One region of the Kosakonia pseudosacchari genome, then DNA from elsewhere that is predicted to be linked to it. Evidence: predicted binding sites of a transcription regulator. Region 1 holds the regulator's gene; each other region holds the start of a gene.
The links. Region 1 encodes PurR, which represses purine synthesis genes. Its sites were predicted from a motif close to CANGCAAACGTTTGCNTG; they were not measured.
Positions count from the first base shown of each region.

Region 2: a site for PurR is predicted at 3,038-3,055, ahead of purM (phosphoribosylformylglycinamidine cyclo-ligase). Genes of this name have one in related genera too.
Region 3: a site for PurR is predicted at 3,516-3,533, ahead of gcvT (glycine cleavage system aminomethyltransferase GcvT). Genes of this name have one in related genera too.
Region 4: a site for PurR is predicted at 1,955-1,972, ahead of purE (5-(carboxyamino)imidazole ribonucleotide mutase). Genes of this name have one in related genera too.

Region 1 is NZ_CP063425.1:2,152,717-2,157,844, reverse strand. Features, by position in the region: gene IP581_RS10150 (MFS transporter) at 1-681, opposite strand, end outside; gene cydH (cytochrome bd-I oxidase subunit CydH) at 851-940, opposite strand; gene purR (HTH-type transcriptional repressor PurR) at 1,238-2,263, shown strand; gene punR (DNA-binding transcriptional activator PunR) at 2,282-3,193, opposite strand; gene punC (purine nucleoside transporter PunC) at 3,305-4,501, shown strand; gene cfa (cyclopropane fatty acyl phospholipid synthase) at 4,813-5,128, shown strand, end outside.
Region 2 is NZ_CP063425.1:3,509,056-3,514,183, reverse strand. Features, by position in the region: gene ppk1 (polyphosphate kinase 1) at 1-1,025, opposite strand, end outside; gene purN (phosphoribosylglycinamide formyltransferase) at 1,301-1,942, opposite strand; gene purM (phosphoribosylformylglycinamidine cyclo-ligase) at 1,939-2,976, opposite strand; gene upp (uracil phosphoribosyltransferase) at 3,211-3,837, shown strand; gene uraA (uracil permease) at 3,947-5,128, shown strand, end outside.
Region 3 is NZ_CP063425.1:4,037,593-4,042,720, forward strand. Features, by position in the region: gene gcvP (aminomethyl-transferring glycine dehydrogenase) at 1-1,744, opposite strand, end outside; gene gcvH (glycine cleavage system protein GcvH) at 1,918-2,307, opposite strand; gene gcvT (glycine cleavage system aminomethyltransferase GcvT) at 2,331-3,425, opposite strand; gene ubiI (FAD-dependent 2-octaprenylphenol hydroxylase) at 3,849-5,051, opposite strand; gene ubiH (2-octaprenyl-6-methoxyphenyl hydroxylase) at 5,070-5,128, opposite strand, start outside.
Region 4 is NZ_CP063425.1:1,205,199-1,210,326, forward strand. Features, by position in the region: gene mnmH (tRNA 2-selenouridine(34) synthase MnmH) at 1-219, opposite strand, end outside; gene purK (5-(carboxyamino)imidazole ribonucleotide synthase) at 310-1,377, opposite strand; gene purE (5-(carboxyamino)imidazole ribonucleotide mutase) at 1,374-1,883, opposite strand; gene lpxH (UDP-2,3-diacylglucosamine diphosphatase) at 2,012-2,734, opposite strand; gene ppiB (peptidylprolyl isomerase B) at 2,738-3,232, opposite strand; gene cysS (cysteine--tRNA ligase) at 3,406-4,806, shown strand; gene IP581_RS05590 (metal-dependent hydrolase) at 4,870-5,128, opposite strand, start outside.

The DNA.
Region 1 (5,128 bases):
CACCGGCGCAATATAGGTATACAGCGTGAACATGGCACCCGCACCGAGCACGGTGGTCAGCAACGCGGATAACACCTGCGGGCGCACCAGCACCGACAGCTCTTTACGCACGTCCGGGCGCTCACCTGCGCCACCTTTCGGCAGTGAAAAGAACAGACTCGCCATGGCAATCACACCCAGCCCGGCGGTAGCCATGAACGACATACGCCAGCCAATGGTTTCACCCAGCCAGGTCGCGGCAGGGACACCGCCAATGTTAGCAATGGTCAGCCCCATGAACATGGTCGCCACCGCACTGGCCTGCTTCTCTTTCGCGACCACGCTTGCTGCCATCACCGAACCAAGACCAAAGAAAGCGCCATGGTTCAGGCTGGTGACGATACGCGCCAGCATTAATGTGGCGTAATCCGGCGCAATCGCCGACAGCACGTTACCGAGCGTAAAAATCGCCATCAAAAAGATCAGGGCGTTGCGTCTGCCGCGGTGAGACAGCAGCAACGTCATTAACGGCGCACCGACCATCACGCCGATCGCGTAGGCGCTAATCAGCATCCCCGCCGCCGGAATAGAAACGTCAACGCCGCGGGCAATAACCGGCAGTAATCCCATCGGGGAAAACTCGGTGGTACCAATGCCGAAGGCGCCAATCGCCAGGGCAAGCAAAGGGAAATTAATTTTCATCTGTCACTCCAAAATAGACATGCCGACTTGCGACCCTGTCGCTGAAGTCAAAAGTATGACAGCTATCACAAAAAACAGAAGTTAGCAGAATGACAAAAGATTATTGCAGAAGTGATAACAATAGCGGGGGAAGAAAACCGAGGGAGAAGAGGCTCTCCCTCGCGATAGATCAATGCAGTGCAGCAGTCAGACCGCCGAAAACAATCAGGCCCAGAACGATGACGGTAGTGATTAAAGAATACTTCAGATCGGTGCTCATCAATTTTCCCCTTTTTAATTTCCCCACAAAAAGTGAGATAACGCATTTTTGCACAAATTATCTTAAAAATCTTGCGGGAATTGGCAGGAGAAACGTTTTAATACTTCCCCTTTTGCTCAAGATCAGACAAAATTCGACGCTAAATTTATTAGCGTACCGGCCATTGACTCCCCTCCTGACGTCCAGTGTCGTTTTCCCGGCGTACCGCACCCCCTTTGATGGGTACAGGGTGATTAAAGGCAAACGTTTACCTTATGTATTATCAGGAGCTTATGATATGGTCTGGAGTGATATCTGATGGCAACGATTAAAGACGTAGCGAAACGAGCAAACGTTTCCACTACAACCGTATCACATGTAATTAACAAAACCCGTTTCGTCGCCGAAGAAACGCGCAATGCCGTGTGGGCGGCGATTAAAGAGTTGCACTATTCCCCCAGCGCCGTCGCCCGCAGCCTGAAAGTGAATCACACAAAATCGATCGGCTTGCTGGCCACCAGCAGTGAAGCGGCCTACTTTGCTGAAATTATTGAAGCCGTTGAGAAAAAGTGCTTCCAGAAGGGTTACACCCTGATCCTCGGTAATGCCTGGAATAGCCTGGAAAAACAGCGGGCTTATCTGTCGATGATGGCGCAAAAACGCGTCGATGGCTTGCTGGTAATGTGTTCCGAATACCCGGAATCGCTGTTAAGCATGCTCGAAGAGTACCGCCATATCCCGATGGTGGTGATGGACTGGGGCGAAGCGAAGGCCGACTTTACGGATTCCGTTATTGATAACGCCTTTGAAGGCGGTTATATGGCCGGGCGCTATCTTATTGACCGCGGACACCGCGATATTGGCGTGATCCCCGGTCCTCTGGAGCGTAACACTGGCGCTGGCCGTCTGGCTGGCTTTATGAAAGCGATGGAAGAAGCTCTTATTAGCGTGCCGGAAAGCTGGATCGTCCAGGGCGATTTCGAGCCGGAATCCGGCTATCGCGCGATGCAGCAAATCCTCGGTCAGGCGCATCGTCCTACCGCTGTCTTTTGCGGTGGTGACATTATGGCAATGGGCGCGCTGTGCGCTGCCGATGAGATGGGTTTACGCGTACCGCAGGATATTTCCCTGATTGGTTATGACAACGTGCGTAACTCACGCTTCTTCACCCCGGCGTTGACCACGATTCACCAGCCGAAAGACTCGCTGGGAGAAACGGCGTTTACCATGCTGCTTGATCGCATCGTCAACAAGCGCGAAGAGTCGCAGTCTATTGAAGTGCATCCGCGCCTGGTTGAGCGCCGTTCCGTGGCCGATGGTCCGTTCCGCGACTACCGCCGCTAATCGCTTATTACGGAGCCGTTAATTCGGCTCCCGTAACCATTCATTATTCAGCGTTTCACTATCTCCCAGGTATTCCAGCAGCCAGTTTAACGCCGGGGAAGCTTCATTTTGCTGCCACGTCAGGCAGCACGCCGCGTCCGGGAAGGGGTTTTCCAGCGTCAGCGCGACCCAGTCACCGCTGTCGAGCCGTGGGCGGGCAAAGTGTGCCGGCACCATTCCCACGCATAATCCTGCCGATAAGCACGCCTCCGACGACGCCCAATCCGGGACGATCACGCGTTTCTGATTATCCAGCAGCCAGGTAATACGTTTGGGCAACGAACGGGACGTATCTTCCTGGATAAGTGAAGGCCAGTTGCGTAAGGTGTCGTCGCTAAGCGGGCCTGCCAGTGACGCCAGCGGATGGCGACTGGAAACCACACATTTCCAGCTCAGCATCCCCATATCGCGAAACGCATAGCGCCCGCCGACGGGAATGGCCTGCGTTGCGCCGATCGCCAGTTCAACCCGCCCATCAGCAAGCGCATCCCAGACACCGTTAAATACTTCCTGGTAGACCTGTAACTCAACGTCGCTGAAATGGCGATAGAAATCGACGATCAATTGCCGGGTACGCTCAGGTTTGACGATGTTGTCGACCGCAATCGCCAGTTGTCCGCGCCAGCCGTTAGCGATTTGCTGACACTGCTGACGGGTGATCTGCATTTTTTTGATAACAGCACGCCCTTCTTTCAAAAACCAGACCCCGGCAGGCGTGAGCTCGACATCACGATGGCGGCGTTCAAACAGCGGAACAGCCAGCCACTCCTCAAGCTGTCGCACGGTATAGCTCACTGCAGAGGGCACACGGTGTAACTCCTGCGCTGCACCGCTAAAACTGCCATTGCGGGCGACAGCATCAACCACTTCCAGCGAATATTCTGACCACATAATCTGCCTGCAAAAATTTTGAAACCACTACGCAAATATTAGCGTTTCACAAGCCTTAATGCACTCCTTACACTCAACAGCCCTGATTACCTGCAATAAAGAGAAACCCACATGCAACCTGGCAATGGATTTTTAGTCTGGCTCGCGGGATTAAGCGTGCTCGGCTTTTTAGCCACTGATATGTACCTCCCCGCTTTCAGCGCGATACAGCAAGATTTACACACATCGTCTGCGGTGGTTAGCGCAACCTTAAGCCTGTTTCTGGCGGGCTTTGCCATTGCGCAACTGGTATGGGGGCCGCTATCGGATCGCTATGGCCGCAAGCCGGTTTTGCTGGCCGGGCTGGCGATTTTCGCGCTGGGCTGTCTGGGTACATTATGGGTACGCGATGCAACCCTGCTGCTGGTGCTGCGCTTTGTCCAGGCGGTTGGCGTCTGCGCCGCGACAGTAAGCTGGCAGGCGCTGGTGACGGATAACTATCCCACGCATCGCGTTAATCGCATCTTCGCCACCATTATGCCGCTCGTTGGTTTAACACCCGCTCTGGCACCGCTGCTGGGAGCCTGGATCCTTGCGCATTTCAACTGGCAGGCCATTTTCGCCACCTTACTGGCGATCACATTGATTCTGATGATCCCGGCATGGCGACTGAAAGCACCGGCGAATAAAATTGAGCACCACGAACAACCGCTGACCTTTATGGATCTGCTGCGCGCCAGGGATTATCGCGGGAATGTCATTATCTATGCCGCCTGCTCGGCCAGTTTCTTCGCCTGGCTGACCGGTTCGCCGTTTATTCTGCATGAAATGGGTTATGGCCCATCGGTGATTGGCCTCAGTTATGTGCCGCAAACCATCGCCTTTTTGGTCGGCGGTTACGGTTGCCGTGCCGCGCTGCAGAAATGGCAGGGTTCGCGTTTACTGCCGTGGCTGCTGGGGGCGTTCGCGTTAAGCGTCCTCGCCACCTGGGCCGTTGGTTTTATGCCGGACGTTTCGCTGACCGCGCTGCTCATCCCCTTCTGCTTTATGGCGATGGCCAACGGCGCGATTTACCCGATCGTGGTCGCGCAGGCGCTGCGTCCTTTCCCGCAAGCTACCGGCCGCGCCGCAGCTTTGCAGAATACGCTACAACTGGGTTTATGTTTCCTGGCAAGCCTGGTCGTCTCATGGCTCATCGCCACACCACTGCTTACGACAACCAGTGTCATGGTAGCAATGGTGCTGCTGGCCGCATTGGGCTATCGGCTTCAGCGCCGCGCAGCCGATGAACTGGCAGATAAAAAGGTGGTGGCTTCCTCGTCGCATTAATCGCATTGATAGTTGCGCAAGCGACTATCAATAACGCAGTGGTTAGCTTGCTACTGGCTTTTTATTGAATCACCCGATTTTGAAGCCTATACTCATTTTCGGCTGTTTAATAAATACGATAAATATTATGCATTAACGGGTACCGGATTGTACCCGTTTACCCATGGAAGGCCTTTCGGCAAGGGTCCTCTCCCTTCCTCTGTTCTACGTCGGATATCAGCCTCACGGTGAAAACCGTGAGATTTCTCACAAGCCCGAAAAAGCGTCTACGCTGTTTGAAGGTTCTGATCACTACCAGTGATGGAGAAGTTATGAGTTCATCGTGTATAGAAGAAGTTAGCGTACGGGATGACAATTGGTTCCGTATAGCAAACGAACTGCTGGGTCGCGCAGGTATCCGCGTCAACGGTCCCGCAGCGTCAGATATTCAGGTGAAAAATCCTGATTTTTTCAAACGCGTTTTACAGGAAGGCTCGCTCGGACTCGGCGAAAGTTATATGGACGGCTGGTGGGATTGCCCCCGCCTGGACATATTCTTTACCAAGGTGTTGCGCGCCGGGCTGGAAAACCAACTTCCGCATCATCTCAAAGACACACTCCGCATTGCCGGAGCAAGATTATTTAATC
Region 2 (5,128 bases), 1.4 Mb from region 1:
TAGAGCAGCACATCGCGTTCGCGAATGGCGTCAAAACCGTTGCGGAACTTATCAAACCAGATGTGACGCAGGCGCGGCAGCGGTTTGTTGACAAGGTTGGCTTTGCCGACATTGGGAAAACCAATAAAGTCTTTGAAGTTGTGGTAACGCCCGCCAGGAATAATGGAGTCATAACGGGAGATGGTCAGCTTTTCACGCAGCATTTCGACCATGGCATCGGGCATATCGCGTTGATAAACAAAACGCACCGGCTCGGCGGTCAGACGCTGTTTCAGGCTGGAGGACATCAGCTCCATCAGGCTCGATTCCATTTCGTGCACCAGGTCATATTCGGCGTCACGGGTCATTTTCATCGAGTAGGCGTTCAGCGCGTCATAATCGAAGAAGCCTTTAAAGATATCATCCAGGCAGTAACGCAGAATGTTATCCAGCAGAATCATCGGCTTGCGACGGCGCGGCGTTTCCGGCGGCAGGTTAACAAAGCGCGGCACTTTATCTGACGGGATCTCCAGCAGCGCGTAACGAATTTCGTCGCCGCGAATAATCTCAACCGCCAGGTAGGTGTAATCATCTTTTAAGAAGCGTACCAGGTTGGTTTCGCGGTTAATCAGCGTCGGGGTAATGTGCTGGCGCAAATATTGTTTGAAGTAATTGCGCAGCCAGCTCTGCTGGTTTTGCGAAAGCTGACGTTCGTTAATCAGGAAAATTTGATTGCGCGCCATCTCAAGCAGCAAGTCGTTGTACAGACTGTCGAACTCTTGATCGGCTTTCAGTACGCGGGACTGGATCTTGCCCAGCAGATGGCGGGAGTTCGTGGTAACGCCTTGCTCTTCGCTGATGATTAAGCGGCGTTTCAGTTCAGCAAAACGGACTTTATAAAATTCGTCGAGGTTGTTGGAATAGATCCCCAAAAAACGCATGCGTTCGATAAGTGGGTTACTTTTGTCGGCGGCTTCCTGGAGAACACGTTCATTGAAGCACAACCAGCTTAGTTCTTTTTCGAGATATAACTTTTCCTGACCCATTCCTGTTTACACTCCGGTTCTTGCTCGGGACACGGCAAATCCTTCTCGCTCTCGCGGTGCCCTGACTGACAGGTGAACGTTGCTGGCGTCCCTTCGTATGACACAACTTATTATGGCGAGCTTTGCCGTCAGATGTCCAACTGTGCCAAAAAAGTATGACAGTAATCCGTTTTTCGCATCTAAGATGATGGAAATAAAGTCACTTTTTCTTTTTGCAGGGGAGAGGGAAGAAACCCTGCCGCGGCGGGCAGGGTGAAAAGCGATAAATTGAGTAATTATTCGTCGGCCGCATAGCCTTCGGGCGGTAAGCGCACACCATCCAGCCACGCGCTGTTGCTGTCCATTTTCAGGCGGCCATCAACAAACCAGCTAACCACCAGCGGGTAAATCGCATGTTCCTGCGACTGCACGCGTTCGGTGATCTCTTCTTCCGTATCACCTTCAAACACCGGTACTTTGGCTTGCAAAATCACCGGGCCGCCGTCCAGCTCATCGGTAACAAAATGCACGCTGGTGCCGTGTTCTTCATCGCCGTTTTCCAGCACCTGACGGTGCGTGTGCAGGCCGGGATATTTCGGCAACAGGGAAGGGTGGATATTCAACAGACGTCCGGCGTAATGCGCGACAAACGCCGGGCTGAGGATACGCATATAACCCGCCAGCACGACCACGTCCGGGGCATAGGCGTCGATTTCCTGCATCAGCTCGCGGTCAAACGCATCGCGGCTGGCGAACTGATCTGCGCTCAGCGCATGAGCGGGAATATTGGCTTCCCGCGCACGTTCAAGGCCGAACGCGTCGGCCTTATTACTGAAAACTGCCCGCAGGGTGCCGTTGATTTTTTTCTGTTTGCAGGCGTCGATAATTGCCTGCAAGTTGCTTCCGTTACCGGAAATCAGCACCACGATGTTTTTCATTCAATAACCACACGCTCACTGGAATCGGATGCTTTGATGATACCGATTTTCCACGCGTTTTCACCCTTCGCATTCAGCAGCGTGATGGCTTTATCGGCTTCTGCCGCAGGCAGCGCAATCACCATGCCGACGCCGCAGTTAAAGGTGCGGTACATTTCGTGGCGGCTCACGTTACCGGCGTTTTGCAGCCAGTTAAACACGGCCGGCCACTGCCAGGAGGATTCATCGATGACCGCCTGGGTGTTATCCGGCAGTACGCGCGGAATGTTTTCCCAGAAACCGCCGCCGGTCAGGTGGGCGATAGCGTGGACATCGACATTTGCAATCAGCTCCAGCACGGACTTCACATAAATGCGGGTCGGTTCCAGCAGGTGATCGGCCAGCGGTTTGCCTTCCAGTTGCGTCGCCAGCGGATCGGCACCGCTCACTTCGAGCACTTTACGCACCAGCGAATAGCCATTGGAGTGCGGGCCGCTGGAAGCCAGTGCTACCAGCACGTCGCCGTCGGCCACTTTGGCACCGTCGATGATTTCTGATTTTTCTACCACACCGACGCAGAAACCGGCGACATCGTAATCTTCTCCATGGTACATGCCCGGCATTTCCGCCGTTTCGCCGCCCACCAGCGCACAGCCAGATTGCAGACAGCCTTCGGCGATGCCGTTGATCACGCTGGCGGCGGTATCAACATCCAGCTTGCCGGTCGCGTAATAGTCGAGGAAGAACAGCGGCTCTGCGCCCTGTACCACCAGATCGTTAACGCACATGGCCACCAGATCGATACCGATGGTGTCGTGACGTTTCAGATCCATTGCCAGACGCAGTTTTGTGCCCACGCCGTCAGTGCCGGAAACCAGTACTGGCTCACGATATTTTTGCGGCAGCGCGCACAGCGCACCGAAGCCGCCCAAACCGCCCATCACTTCCGGGCGACGGGTTTTCTTCACCACGCCTTTGATTCGGTCAACCAGAGCATTACCTGCGTCGATATCAACACCGGCATCTTTATAGCTGAGAGAGGTTTTATCGGTCACTGCTTGGGTCCCCACGCGTTTACTTGCGGTAGAAATAAAATTCGGCGCAATTCTAACAGCCAAGGCAAACGTTTGCGAGTCCATTATTTAAGGGCGCGGCGGATTCTTGCGATATACTCTTTTCCAGTCTGATTGATCGCGATCAAGCGCCTTTCTGTAGCGCGACGGAGAAAAAGCGGTATAATCCGGCGATTTTTTTTGTGGCTGCCACCTGTCAGGGGAAAGGAGAAGAGTATGAAGGTCGTGGAAGTAAAACACCCACTCGTCAAACACAAGCTGGGCCTGATGCGAGAGAACGACATCAGCACCAAACGCTTTCGTGAACTCGCCTCAGAAGTGGGCAGCCTGCTGACCTATGAAGCAACGGCCGATCTGGAAACCGAAAAAGTCACTATCGAAGGCTGGAACGGTCCGGTTCAGGTTGATCAAATAAAAGGTAAGAAAATCACCGTTGTGCCGATCCTGCGCGCCGGTCTGGGTATGATGGAAGGCGTGCTGGAGCACGTACCGAGTGCGCGTATCAGCGTCGTTGGCATCTACCGTAATGAAGAGACGCTGGAGCCGGTACCGTATTTCCAGAAACTGGTGTCCAATATTGACGAGCGTATGGCGCTGGTGGTTGACCCGATGCTGGCGACCGGCGGTTCGATGATCGCTACCATCGACCTGCTGAAAAACGCCGGTTGCCACAGCATTAAAGTGCTGGTGCTGGTTGCCGCGCCGGAAGGTCTGGCGGCGCTGGAAAAAGCGCACCCGGATGTTGAACTGTACACCGCGTCGATTGACCAGGGGCTGAATGAGCACGGATACATTATTCCGGGCCTCGGCGACGCCGGCGACAAAATCTTTGGTACGAAATAACTGATTAGAAATCGAAAGCCGACTTTGATAGTCGGCTTTTTTTTGGAATTCATAACACTGCCCGCCATTTTGGACGGGCGGACAACAACAACACTCAGAGGAAAACACTATGACGCGCCGTGCTATCGGGGTAAGTGAAAGACCGCCGCTTTTGCAGACCATCCCGCTTAGTTTACAGCATCTGTTCGCCATGTTCGGCGCAACGGTGCTGGTGCCAATCCTGTTCCACATTAACCCGGCCACCGTGCTGCTGTTTAATGGTATCGGGACACTGCTCTATATCTTTATTTGTAAAGGGAAAATCCCGGCCTATTTAGGTTCCAGCTTTGCGTTTATTTCCCCGGTGCTGCTGTTGCTGCCGCTGGGCTACGAAGTGGCGCTCGGTGGGTTCATTATGTGCGGCGTGCTGTTCTGCCTTGTCTCGTTCATTGTGAAAAAAGCGGGCACCGGCTGGCTGGATGTGATGTTCCCGCCTGCGGCGATGGGCGCAATCGTTGCCGTCATCGGTCTGGAACTGGCGGGCGTGGCGGCGAATATGGCCGGTCTGCTGCCAGCGGAAGGGCAGTCTGCGGATTCCAAAACCGTGATCATCTCGCTGGTGACGCTGGGCGTGACGGTGTTTGGCTCGGTGCTGTTCCGTGGCTTTATGGCGATTATCCCGATTCTCATTGGCGTGCTGGCGGGCTATGCGCTCTCCTTCGCGATGGGCGTTGTCGATACCACGCCGATTGCCCAGGCGCACTGGTTCGCGCTGCCGACGTTCTATACCCCGCGGTTTGAGTGGTTTGCCATTTTCACTATTCTGCCGGCAGCGCTGGTGGTAATTGCCGAGCACGTGGGTCACCTGGTCGTGACGGCGAATATCGTCAAAAAAGATCTGATCCGCGATCCGGGCTTGCACCGCTCCATGTTCGCCAACGGCCTTTCAACCATGATCTCCGGCTTCTTCGGTTCCACGCCGAACACCACCTACGGCGAGAACATCGGTGTGATGGCCATTACGCGCGTGTACAGCACCTGGGTGATTGGCGGCGCGGCGATTATCGCTATTCTGCTCTCCTGCGTCGGTAAACTGGCGGCGGCTATCCAGATTATCCCGGTGCCGGTAATGGGCGGTGTTTCCCTGCTGCTGTACGGCGTAATCGGTGCTTCCGGTATCCGCGTGCTGATCGAATCGAAAGTTGATTACAGCAAAGCGCAAAACCTGATCCTGACCTCCGTTATTCTGATCATCGGCGTCAGCGGCGCGAAAGTGCACATTGGTGCCGCCGAACTGAAAGGCATGGCGCTG
Region 3 (5,128 bases), 1.9 Mb from region 1:
CCAGCAAACCGGCGTATTCGCCTTGCGCGCCTGAGTTCGGCTGCATGCAGAGCGCATCATAACCGGTCAGTTTTACCAGCCAGTCAGAGAGCTGAGCGATCATCTGGTGATAACCCTCAGCCTGTTCCGGCGGGCAGAACGGGTGCAGTTCAGCGAATTCCGGCCAGGTGATTGGGATCATTTCCGCCGCCGCGTTCAGTTTCATGGTGCAGGAGCCCAGTGGGATCATCGCCTGGTTGAGCGCCAGATCTTTACGCTCCAGCGAATGCATATAACGCATCATCTCGGTTTCGCTGTGATAGCGATTAAACACCGGGTGCGTCAGGAAAGCGTCTTCACGCAGCATACTCTGCGGGATGGAACGGCTATCAAGCGCGACCTCTTTATCCAGCGCATCAATATCCAGACCATGTTTGTCGCCCAGCAGCACGTTAAACAGCACCTGCACATCTTCACGCGTGGTGGTTTCATCCAGCGTGATGCCAACGGCGTTAAGAATGTCGCTACGCAGATTAATTTCCTGCGCTTCGGCGCGAGCCAGCACGGCGGCTTTGTCCGCAACATCAACACACAGGGTGTCAAAGTAGTGCGCGTGGCGCAGTTTCAGGCCACCGCGCTGCAAACCAGCAGCAAGGATATCGGTCAGGCGATGAATACGTCCGGCAATGCGTTTCAGCCCGGCCGGACCGTGGAACACCGCGTACAAGCTGGCGATGTTGGCCAGCAGAACCTGCGAAGTACAGATGTTGGAGTTGGCTTTCTCGCGGCGAATATGCTGCTCGCGCGTCTGCATCGCCATGCGCAGCGCGGTGTTACCGGCGGCATCTTTCGACACACCGATAATGCGGCCTGGCATGGAGCGTTTGTATTCATCTTTTGCGGCAAAGAATGCCGCGTGCGGGCCACCGTAGCCCATCGGCACGCCAAAGCGTTGCGCGGAGCCAAACACAATGTCGGCCCCCTGTTTACCTGGCGCAGTCAGTTGCACCAGCGTCAACAAATCGGCGGCAACGCTGACCACGATTTTGCGGGATTTCAGTTGGTTAATCAGCGCGCTGTAATCATGCACTTCACCCGTCGTGCCGACCTGCTGGAGCAGTACGCCGAACACATCCTGGTGATCGAGAACTTTAGCCGCGTCATCAACAATCACGTCAAAACCGAAGGTTTCGGCGCGAGTGCGCACGACATCGAGCGTTTGCGGATGCACATCGGCCGCGACGAAGAAGCGGTTGGCACCTTTCAGTTTGCTGACGCGCTTCGCCATGGCCATCGCTTCAGCCGCTGCGGTGGCTTCATCCAGCAACGACGCGGAAGCGATATCCAGCCCGGTGAGATCGAGCGTAACCTGCTGGAAGTTGAGCAGCGCTTCAAGGCGGCCCTGCGACACTTCCGGCTGATACGGGGTGTAGGCGGTGTACCAGCCTGGATTTTCCAGCATGTTGCGCAGAATAACCGGCGGCAACTGCACGGCGGTGTAGCCCATGCCAATGTAAGACTTAAAGCGCTTGTTGCGGCTGGCAATCGCTTTCAGCTCGGCCAGGGCTGCGAACTCAGTGGTCGATTCCCCAACCTGCGGCGGAGTGGCAAGCTGGATGTCTTTTGGCACGATCTGGCCAATCAGTGCGTTTAACGAATCCGCGCCAACTGTGTTCAGCATCTCCTGCTGTTGCTGAGCATCCGGCCCAATGTGACGTCCAATGAAAGCGCCACGGTTTTCAAGCTGGCTTAAAGTCTGTGTCATGAGCGATGGTTCCTGAAACGTGCAGTGAATCGTATTTAGAAATTGCCTGAATATGCTAAGCCCTTCGCATTGCAGGAAGGCGGCGACGCAGCACATCCCCGGCCGCTGACATCAGTAAGCGCCCGGGAATGCGTGGAAGCCAACGCGCCTGCCACGCGAAGGATGAGGCGTATTTACTCGTCTTCGAGCAGCGCGGCGTACGCTGTCGCATCCAGCAGCGCGGCAACTTCGGCTTCGTCGCTGGCTTTAATTTTGAAAATCCAGCCTTCGCCATACGGCTCGCTGTTGACCAGCTCCGGCGAATCGGCCAGTTGATCATTAACCGCCACAATTTCACCGCTGATTGGCGCGTAGATATCAGAAGCCGCTTTTACCGATTCGGCAACGGCGCAATCATCGCCCGCGCTGACGGTCGCGCCCGCTTCCGGCAGATCGACAAACACCATATCGCCCAGCAGTTCTTGCGCATGTTCGGTGATGCCAACGGTGTAAGTGCCGTCCGCTTCTTTGCGCAGCCACTCATGTTCTTTGCTGTATTTCAGTTCGCCTGGTACGTTGCTCATTTCATTCTCTCCAGATAAAAAGATTACGCGACGGGTTTACCAGCGCGTACAAAAACAGGTTTAGTGACTTTCACCGGCATTTCGCGGTTGCGGATCTGTACAACAGCATTTTCGCCGATCCCCGCCGGAACACGTGCCAGTGCAATACTGTAGCCGAGCGTTGGCGAGAACGTACCGCTGGTGATCACGCCTTTTTGCACATTGCCTTGCGCATCGGTGAAGTGCACCGGCAGTTCATTACGCAATACGCCTTTTTCCGTCATCACCAGGCCAACCAGCTGTTCGGTGCCTTTTTCGCGTTGCAGTTCCAGCGCTTCACGACCAATAAATTCACGATCCTGCGGCTCCCAGGCGATCGTCCAGCCCATATTGGCGGCCAGCGGAGAGATACCTTCATCCATCTCCTGACCGTACAGGTTCATACCCGCTTCCAGACGCAGCGTATCGCGTGCGCCAAGGCCGCAAGGTTTCACGCCCGCATTGACCAGCGCTTGCCAGAAGCTGGCCGCTTTTTCATTGGGCAGCGCAATTTCATACCCTGCTTCGCCGGTATAACCGGTGGTCGCAATGAACAGATCACCGGTTTCCACGCCAAAGAATGGTTTCATACCTTCAACGGCGTGACGCTGCTCGTCAGTAAACAGGCTGGCGGCTTTCGCCTGCGCGTTCGGGCCTTGTACGGCGATCAGCGACAGATCATCACGTACAGTGATGTCGATGGCATAAGGTTCAGCGTGTTGGGAAATCCAGGAGAGGTCTTTTTCGCGGGTGGCGGAGTTTACAACGAGGCGGAAGAAATCTTCAGTGAAGTAGTAGACGATTAAGTCATCAATTACGCCGCCCGAGGCATTTAGCATGCCGGTGTAGAGCGCTTTACCGGGCTTCGTGAGTTTGGCGACGTCGTTTGCCAGCAAATACCGCAGAAACTCCCGGGTGCGGCTGCCTTTGAGATCGACGATGGTCATGTGCGACACATCAAACATTCCGGCATCGGTGCGCACCGCGTGGTGTTCATCGATTTGTGAGCCGTAATGCAGCGGCATCATCCAGCCATGAAAATCCACCATGCGGGCGCCGTTTAGGGTGTGTTGTTCATACAAAGGGGTCTGCTGAGCCATCTTTTCCTCGTCGAATAAGCTGAGCTATCACGTTTTTCAGCGGCGTAATTTGCGCCAAAACAACTGGTGCCGACACCGTTTTACGACGTCGACGCAAACGTTCTCTTTGGCCTGAACTTATCATCGAAAGCAGAGCTTAACCATAAAGAAAAATGGTCCATCACATTAGCTTATGACCCATCACGCACAAAATGCCATCAGAGTATTATTCTGGTGAATAACGATTCACCCTTCATTAAAAATCAGTGTTACCGACAACGGAGAAGAGATTGCAGCATTTCACTCTGCAAAAGAGAGGATTTTCCCGAAAAGAAAAAAACGCGACATGAGAAAATCTAATCCGAAAAATGAGGTGAAATTAGAATATTTCAAATGAGGAGGAGGCATCCCTTCCCGGGACCGGGAAGGGAAAGTGTGACGCAGTTAACGTAACCACTCAGGCAGATCGTTGAGCCCCATCGCCTGGCGTAACAAACGGGTTTTCACACCGGGAAGGGTATCTGCCAGTTTCAGGCCGATATCACGCAGCAGCTTTTTCGCCGGATTTGCACCCGAGAAGAGTTCGCGAAAACCCTGCATTCCGGCCAGCATCAACGCCGCGCTGTGTTTGCGGCTGCGCTCATAGCGGCGCAAATAGAGATGCTGACCAATGTCTTTACCTTCGCGGCTCAGGCGCTTCAGCTCGGTTATCAACTCCGCGACATCCATAAAGCCGAGGTTAACACCCTGCCCCGCCAGCGGGTGAATGGTGTGCGCAGCATCGCCAACCAGCGCCAGACGGTGCCCGGCAAACTGGCGCGCATAGCGTCCTGTGAGTGGATATACCTGACGTTCGCTCTCAACGCGGCACAGCCCAAGACGATTATCGAACGCCACGCACAGCGCCTGGTTGAATGCTTCCTCACTCGCTTGCTGCATGGCTTTCGCCTGCTCTGGCGGCAGCGACCAGACAATTGAGCATAAATGCGGATCGTTAAGCGGCAGAAAAGCGAGAATGCCATCGTTACCAAATACCTGGCGCGCCACCGCCTGATGCGGCTCATCGGTGCGAATGGTCGCCACAAGCGCATGATGATGGTAATCCCAGAATGTCAGCGGAATGTCGGCCTTGTTACGCAGCCAGGAGTTTGCGCCATCTGCGCCAACCACCAGCCGTGCAGTGAGCATGGTGCCATCTTTTAAAGTCAGAAACGCCTCGTTTTCGCCCCACGCCACCTGCTGCAACTCAGCCGGAGCCATGAGGGTAACATCCTTGCACTGCCGGGCTTTATCCCACAGCGCCTGGTGGATCACCGCATTTTCAATAATGTAACCAAGATGGCTGTAGCCCATGCTCTGGTCGTCAAACGCGATGCGGCCAAAACTGTCTTTGTCCCACACTTCCATGCCGTGATAACGCCCGGCACGTTGGGCAATAATGTTTGACCAGACGCCAAGGTGCGTCAGTAACTTTTCACTGGCAGCATTAATCGCTGACACGCGCAGCGCCGGAGGAGCATCTTCCGCCAGCGGTGTCGGTTCATTCTGCTCCAGCACCGCCACGCGCAACCCGCTGCCCTGTAAACCACAGGCCAGCGCCAACCCGACCATACCGCCGCCGACAATCGCAACATCAACACTCTGCACTCTTCGCTCCTTTTGTCTTTAACGGGCAACCCAACCGAGGGTACGCTGCGCCAGCGCATCGCGCGCGGGGGTAAATA
Region 4 (5,128 bases), 950 kb from region 1:
GCGGGTTTCGCCATTGACCAGTTGATGCCCCAGGCGAAGCGCGGCTTCTGCCCCTTCGCGTTTATAGCAGGTGCCCACAGCCGCACGTTCGCGGTCGTTCATTAAGGGCAGATTGATGGCGGCGGGCATGGCACCTTTGGCGAACTCAACCGGTGCGCGAACATCAATAAGAGGCGTTTCATCCCGCAGGAGGGCGAGATAATCCGTGGCGTCGTTCATTGGGCTTCCTTCTGCAAAACGCTGGTGGTAACCCCACCAGCGTGCAGATTTTACGCCCCGAACAGGGGAGATCAATTCCCCGGCGGGAGATTACTGCAGTTTTGACTGCGCCCAGGCAATGCCGCTCGCGTACTCCGGCGGCAACAGCGGCACCAGCGCTTCCAGCGTGGCGCTCAGACGAGCGGTGTCATCATCGTTCAGGTTCAAATGACCCACTTTGCGCCCCGGACGCACCTCTTTGTCATACCAGTGCAGGTGCACCAGCGGCAGCTTTAACCAGTCATAGTTCAGGTCGCTGCCAATCAGGTTGATCATCACCGACGGGCTGTTAACCACTGGCGGCGGCAACGGCAGATCCACCACCGCACGCAGATGCAGTTCAAACTGGCTGATAGACGCGCCATTCTGCGTCCAGTGGCCGCTGTTATGCACGCGCGGCGCCAGTTCGTTAATCAGTAACCCGCCCGGCGTGACGAAGCACTCCATCGCCATCACGCCGACGTAGTTCAGCTCATGCATGATGGCAGAAAGCATGTTTTCCGCCTGCTGTTGCTGGGCGGCGTTAGCCTGCGGGAAAACCACGCTGGTACGCAAAATGCCATCCTGATGCAGATTGTGCGTCAGCGGGTAGAAAACGGTGCTGCCATCACGCGCGCGCGCGCCGACCAGCGACACTTCACCGGAAAAATTGATGCCCTGTTCAACAATGCACTCGCCGTAGCAGTCGTCCGGCAACTGATCCGTTTCGCCTGCGCGTAAACGCCACTGCCCACGACCGTCATAGCCCCCCACGCGGCGCTTAACAATCGCCAGTTCCCCCAGGCGGGAAAACACGGCAGGCCATTCGCTTTTATCCGCCAGCAACTGCCACGGCGCGGTAGCCAGTTCGAGTTTGTCGAATAACTGTTTTTGCGTCAGGCGATCGGCAATGATCGGAAACACATCGCGGTTAACAAACGCCGGGTGGCGCGCCAGTTCGCGCGTTAACGCCGTTTCTGGCCAGCGTTCGATTTCGGCGGTGATTACACTTTGCTGAAAGGGAACGGCTTCCGGGGCGTCGTCCAGCCCGACAGGCCAGACCGCAATGCTGAGCGGCTCACCGGCCTGGCGCAACATCCGGCCAAGCTGACCGTTGCCTAATACACAAACCTGTTTCATGCCGCGCCTCTCGGATCCGGGTTATCCAGCACGTCGTCCGTTTGTGATTGACGCCAGGCCGCCAGACGCTGGTGCAGTTGCGCATCATGCTGCGCCAGGATCTGCGCTGCCAGCAGCGCGGCGTTGGCCGCACCGGCTTTGCCAATCGCCAGCGTTCCCACCGGAATGCCGCGCGGCATCTGCACGATAGAGTAAAGGCTGTCCACACCGCTTAACGCCGCGCTTTGTACCGGCACACCCAGCACCGGCACCAGTGTTTTCGCCGCGATCATGCCCGGCAGATGCGCCGCGCCACCGGCACCGGCAATAATTACCTGAAAACCGTTTTGTTCCGCGCTTTCGGCGAAGCTAAACAGTTTATCCGGGGTGCGGTGTGCGGAGACGATTTCAACATGGTGCGGAACGTTCAGGGTATCGAGGATTTCTGCGGCGAATTGCATAGTGGCCCAGTCGCTTTTCGAGCCCATAACAATGGCGATGCGCGCCGGTTGGTTGCTTGAAGACATACGTCTCAAAACTCCTGTGGGTGTGCTTCAGACTACATAAGAGGGCACAGAGAATAGCATGTAAAACGGGCAAGGAAAACGGTTGCGTAGCGATGTTTCGCGCGTTTGACGCCTGATCGCAAGCGTATTCAGAACGGGAAATGAATCAGTTCGACATCGCTCTCGCTGACGCGCACCATCGAGCCTTCGCTGTGCCACGCGCCTAAAACGGCACGGAATGCGGGGGCGTTATTCGCGGTGAGTTCATGCATTGCCGGGCGATGGGTATGACCGTGGATCAACCACTGCACCTGGTGTTTTTCCATGACTTCCACCACGGCGTGCTGGTTTACATCCATAATCGAAAGCGACTTGCTGCTGTTGGCCGCTTTGCTACCCGCGCGCATTTTCGCGGCAATACGGCGGCGGATAAACAGCGGCAGGGTGAGGAACAGCGTTTGCAGCCAGGGTTGGTGCACTTTGGCGCGAAAGGCCTGATAACCGGTATCGTCGGTGCAGAGTGTATCGCCATGCATAATCAGCACGTTGCGGCCATACAGTTTGAGCACCTGCTCTTGCGGTAAAAGCTGCATTCCACAGGCCTGAGCAAAGCGTTTACCGAGCAGGAAATCGCGGTTGCCGTGAATGAAATAGCACGGGACGCCGCTATCGACGAGAGCTTTAATCGCGTGTGCTATTTGCTGATGTAGCGGGTTGGGATCGTCGTCGCCGATCCACGCTTCAAACAGATCGCCCAAAATGTAGAGCGCATCAGCTTCACGCGCCGTACCGGCCAAAAAACGCAGAAAACCGGCGGTGATCGCCGGTTCTTCTGTTTGCAGATGCAAATCTGCGATAAAGAGTGTCGCCACCAATTACTCGCTGACGTCCACGCTTTCAATCACAACGTCTTCTTTCGGCACATCCTGGTGCATGCCGCTGCGGCCGGTAGAAACGCCTTTAATCTTGTCAACAACGTCCATACCTTCAACCACTTCGGCAAATACGCAGTAGCCCCAGCCCTGCATGCTTTCGCCGCTGAAGTTCAGGAAGTCGTTATCCGCCACGTTGATGAAGAACTGTGCGGTAGCGGAGTGCGGCGCCTGAGTACGCGCCATTGCCAGCGTACCACGGGTATTTTTCAGACCGTTGTTGGCTTCGTTTTTGATCGGGTCTTTGGTGACTTTCTGGTTCATGCCCGGTTCGAAACCGCCGCCCTGAATCATAAAGCCATTGATAACACGGTGGAAAATCGTGTTGTTGTAGAAACCTTCACGGCAATAGTCCAGGAAGTTTTTAACTGTTTCAGGCGCTTTGTCATCAAAGGTTTTGATTACGATGTCGCCGTGATTAGTGTGGAAAGTAACCATTATTGCATCCTGTTCTGATAGTGTAGTGCGTAGACCCGCCAGTGGGTCAGAGATAGTCGCTTGTTATAGCATAACCGCGAGGCTGGATCACCTTGCAAAGTGTGCTGCTTCGGGTTTGAATTACGGGTAATATATGCGGTTTTCGTTCCACACACGTCCACATGGAATCTTCGATGTTAAAAATCTTTAATACACTGACGCGCCAAAAAGAGGAATTCAAACCTATTCATGCCGGGGAAGTCGGCATGTACGTGTGTGGTATTACCGTTTACGATCTCTGTCATATCGGTCACGGCCGTACGTTTGTCGCCTTTGACGTGGTATCCCGCTATTTGCGTTTTCTCGGCTATAAGCTGAAATATGTCCGTAATATCACCGATATTGACGACAAAATCATTAAGCGCGCTAATGAAAACGGCGAAAGTTTTGTCGCGCTGGTCGACCGCATGATCGTCGAGATGCATAAGGATTTTGACGCGCTCAACATTCTGCGCCCGGACAGCGAACCGCGCGCAACGCACCATATCCATGAAATTATTGAAATTACCCAGCGCCTGCTGGAGCGTGAACACGCTTACGTTGCCGAAAACGGCGATGTGATGTTCTCGGTGCCGACCGATCCGACTTACGGCCAGCTTTCGCGCCAGGATCTGGATCAGTTGCAGGCGGGCGCGCGCGTAGAAGTCGCGGAAGTCAAACGTAACCCGATGGACTTCGTGCTGTGGAAAATGTCCAAGCCCGGCGAGCCGAGCTGGCCATCACCGTGGGGCGAAGGGCGTCCTGGCTGGCATATTGAGTGTTCGGCGATGAACTGCAAACAGCTGGGTTCGCATTTCGACATCCACGGCGGCGGTTCCGATCTGATGTTCCCGCACCATGAAAACGAAATCGCCCAGTCAACCTGTGCGCATGATGGTGAATATGTGAATTACTGGATGCACTCCGGCATGGTGATGGTTGATCGCGAGAAGATGTCAAAATCGCTCGGCAACTTCTTTACGGTGCGCGATGTGCTCAAGTATTACGACGCGGAAACCGTGCGCTACTTCCTGATGTCCGGCCACTATCGCAGCCAGTTGAACTACAGCGAAGAGAACCTGAAACAGGCGCGCTCTGCGCTGGAGCGTCTGTACAACGCGCTGCGTGGTACGGACAGCGATAACGCGGAAGATCGTTATTTCTATGAGGGTGAGCTGTTCCAGAAGCGCTTCTGCGAAGCCATGGATGACGACTTCAACACGCCGGAAGCCTATTCCGTGCTTTTTGACCTCGCGCGCGAAGTGAATACGCTGAAGCACGACGGGGATTCACTGGGCGCAAATGCGGCGGCGAAAAAGCTGCGTGAACTGGCGAGCGTTTTGGGTCTGCTGGAGCAGGACCCGGATCTCTTCCTGCAAAGCGGTGCGCAGGCTGACGACAGCGAAGTGGCCGAGATCGAACAGCTGATCCAGCAGCGCCTTGATGCGCGTAAAGCAAAAGACTGGGCGGCAGCCGATGCTGCGCGTGACCGTCTGAACGAGATGGGTATCGTGTTGGAAGATGGCCCGCAGGGCACGACCTGGCGTCGTAAGTAAGAAAAAAAGCGGCTTCGGCCGCTTTTTTGTTGTCCCTTCAAAACCACTGCCGGTGGTCAATCTTTATCCCCGCCGCATTTTCCACAACAGCAGCATCAGAATCACACCCGGCAGCCACACCCACAGCAGCTCCGAGATAATCACCTGGTGCCCGTACGGTGTGGTGTAGCGCGACAGTGCAAACGGCGCGACTTTGATCACCTGCCACGGCGCAAAAAACCGTTCATCCGACCACGGCCACAGCCAGCCGACGCCTTTCCCACCGGTAGTGATGGAATCCAGCAAGCTGTGCGACAGCAGCGACACGGTGAGAAACGCCCAG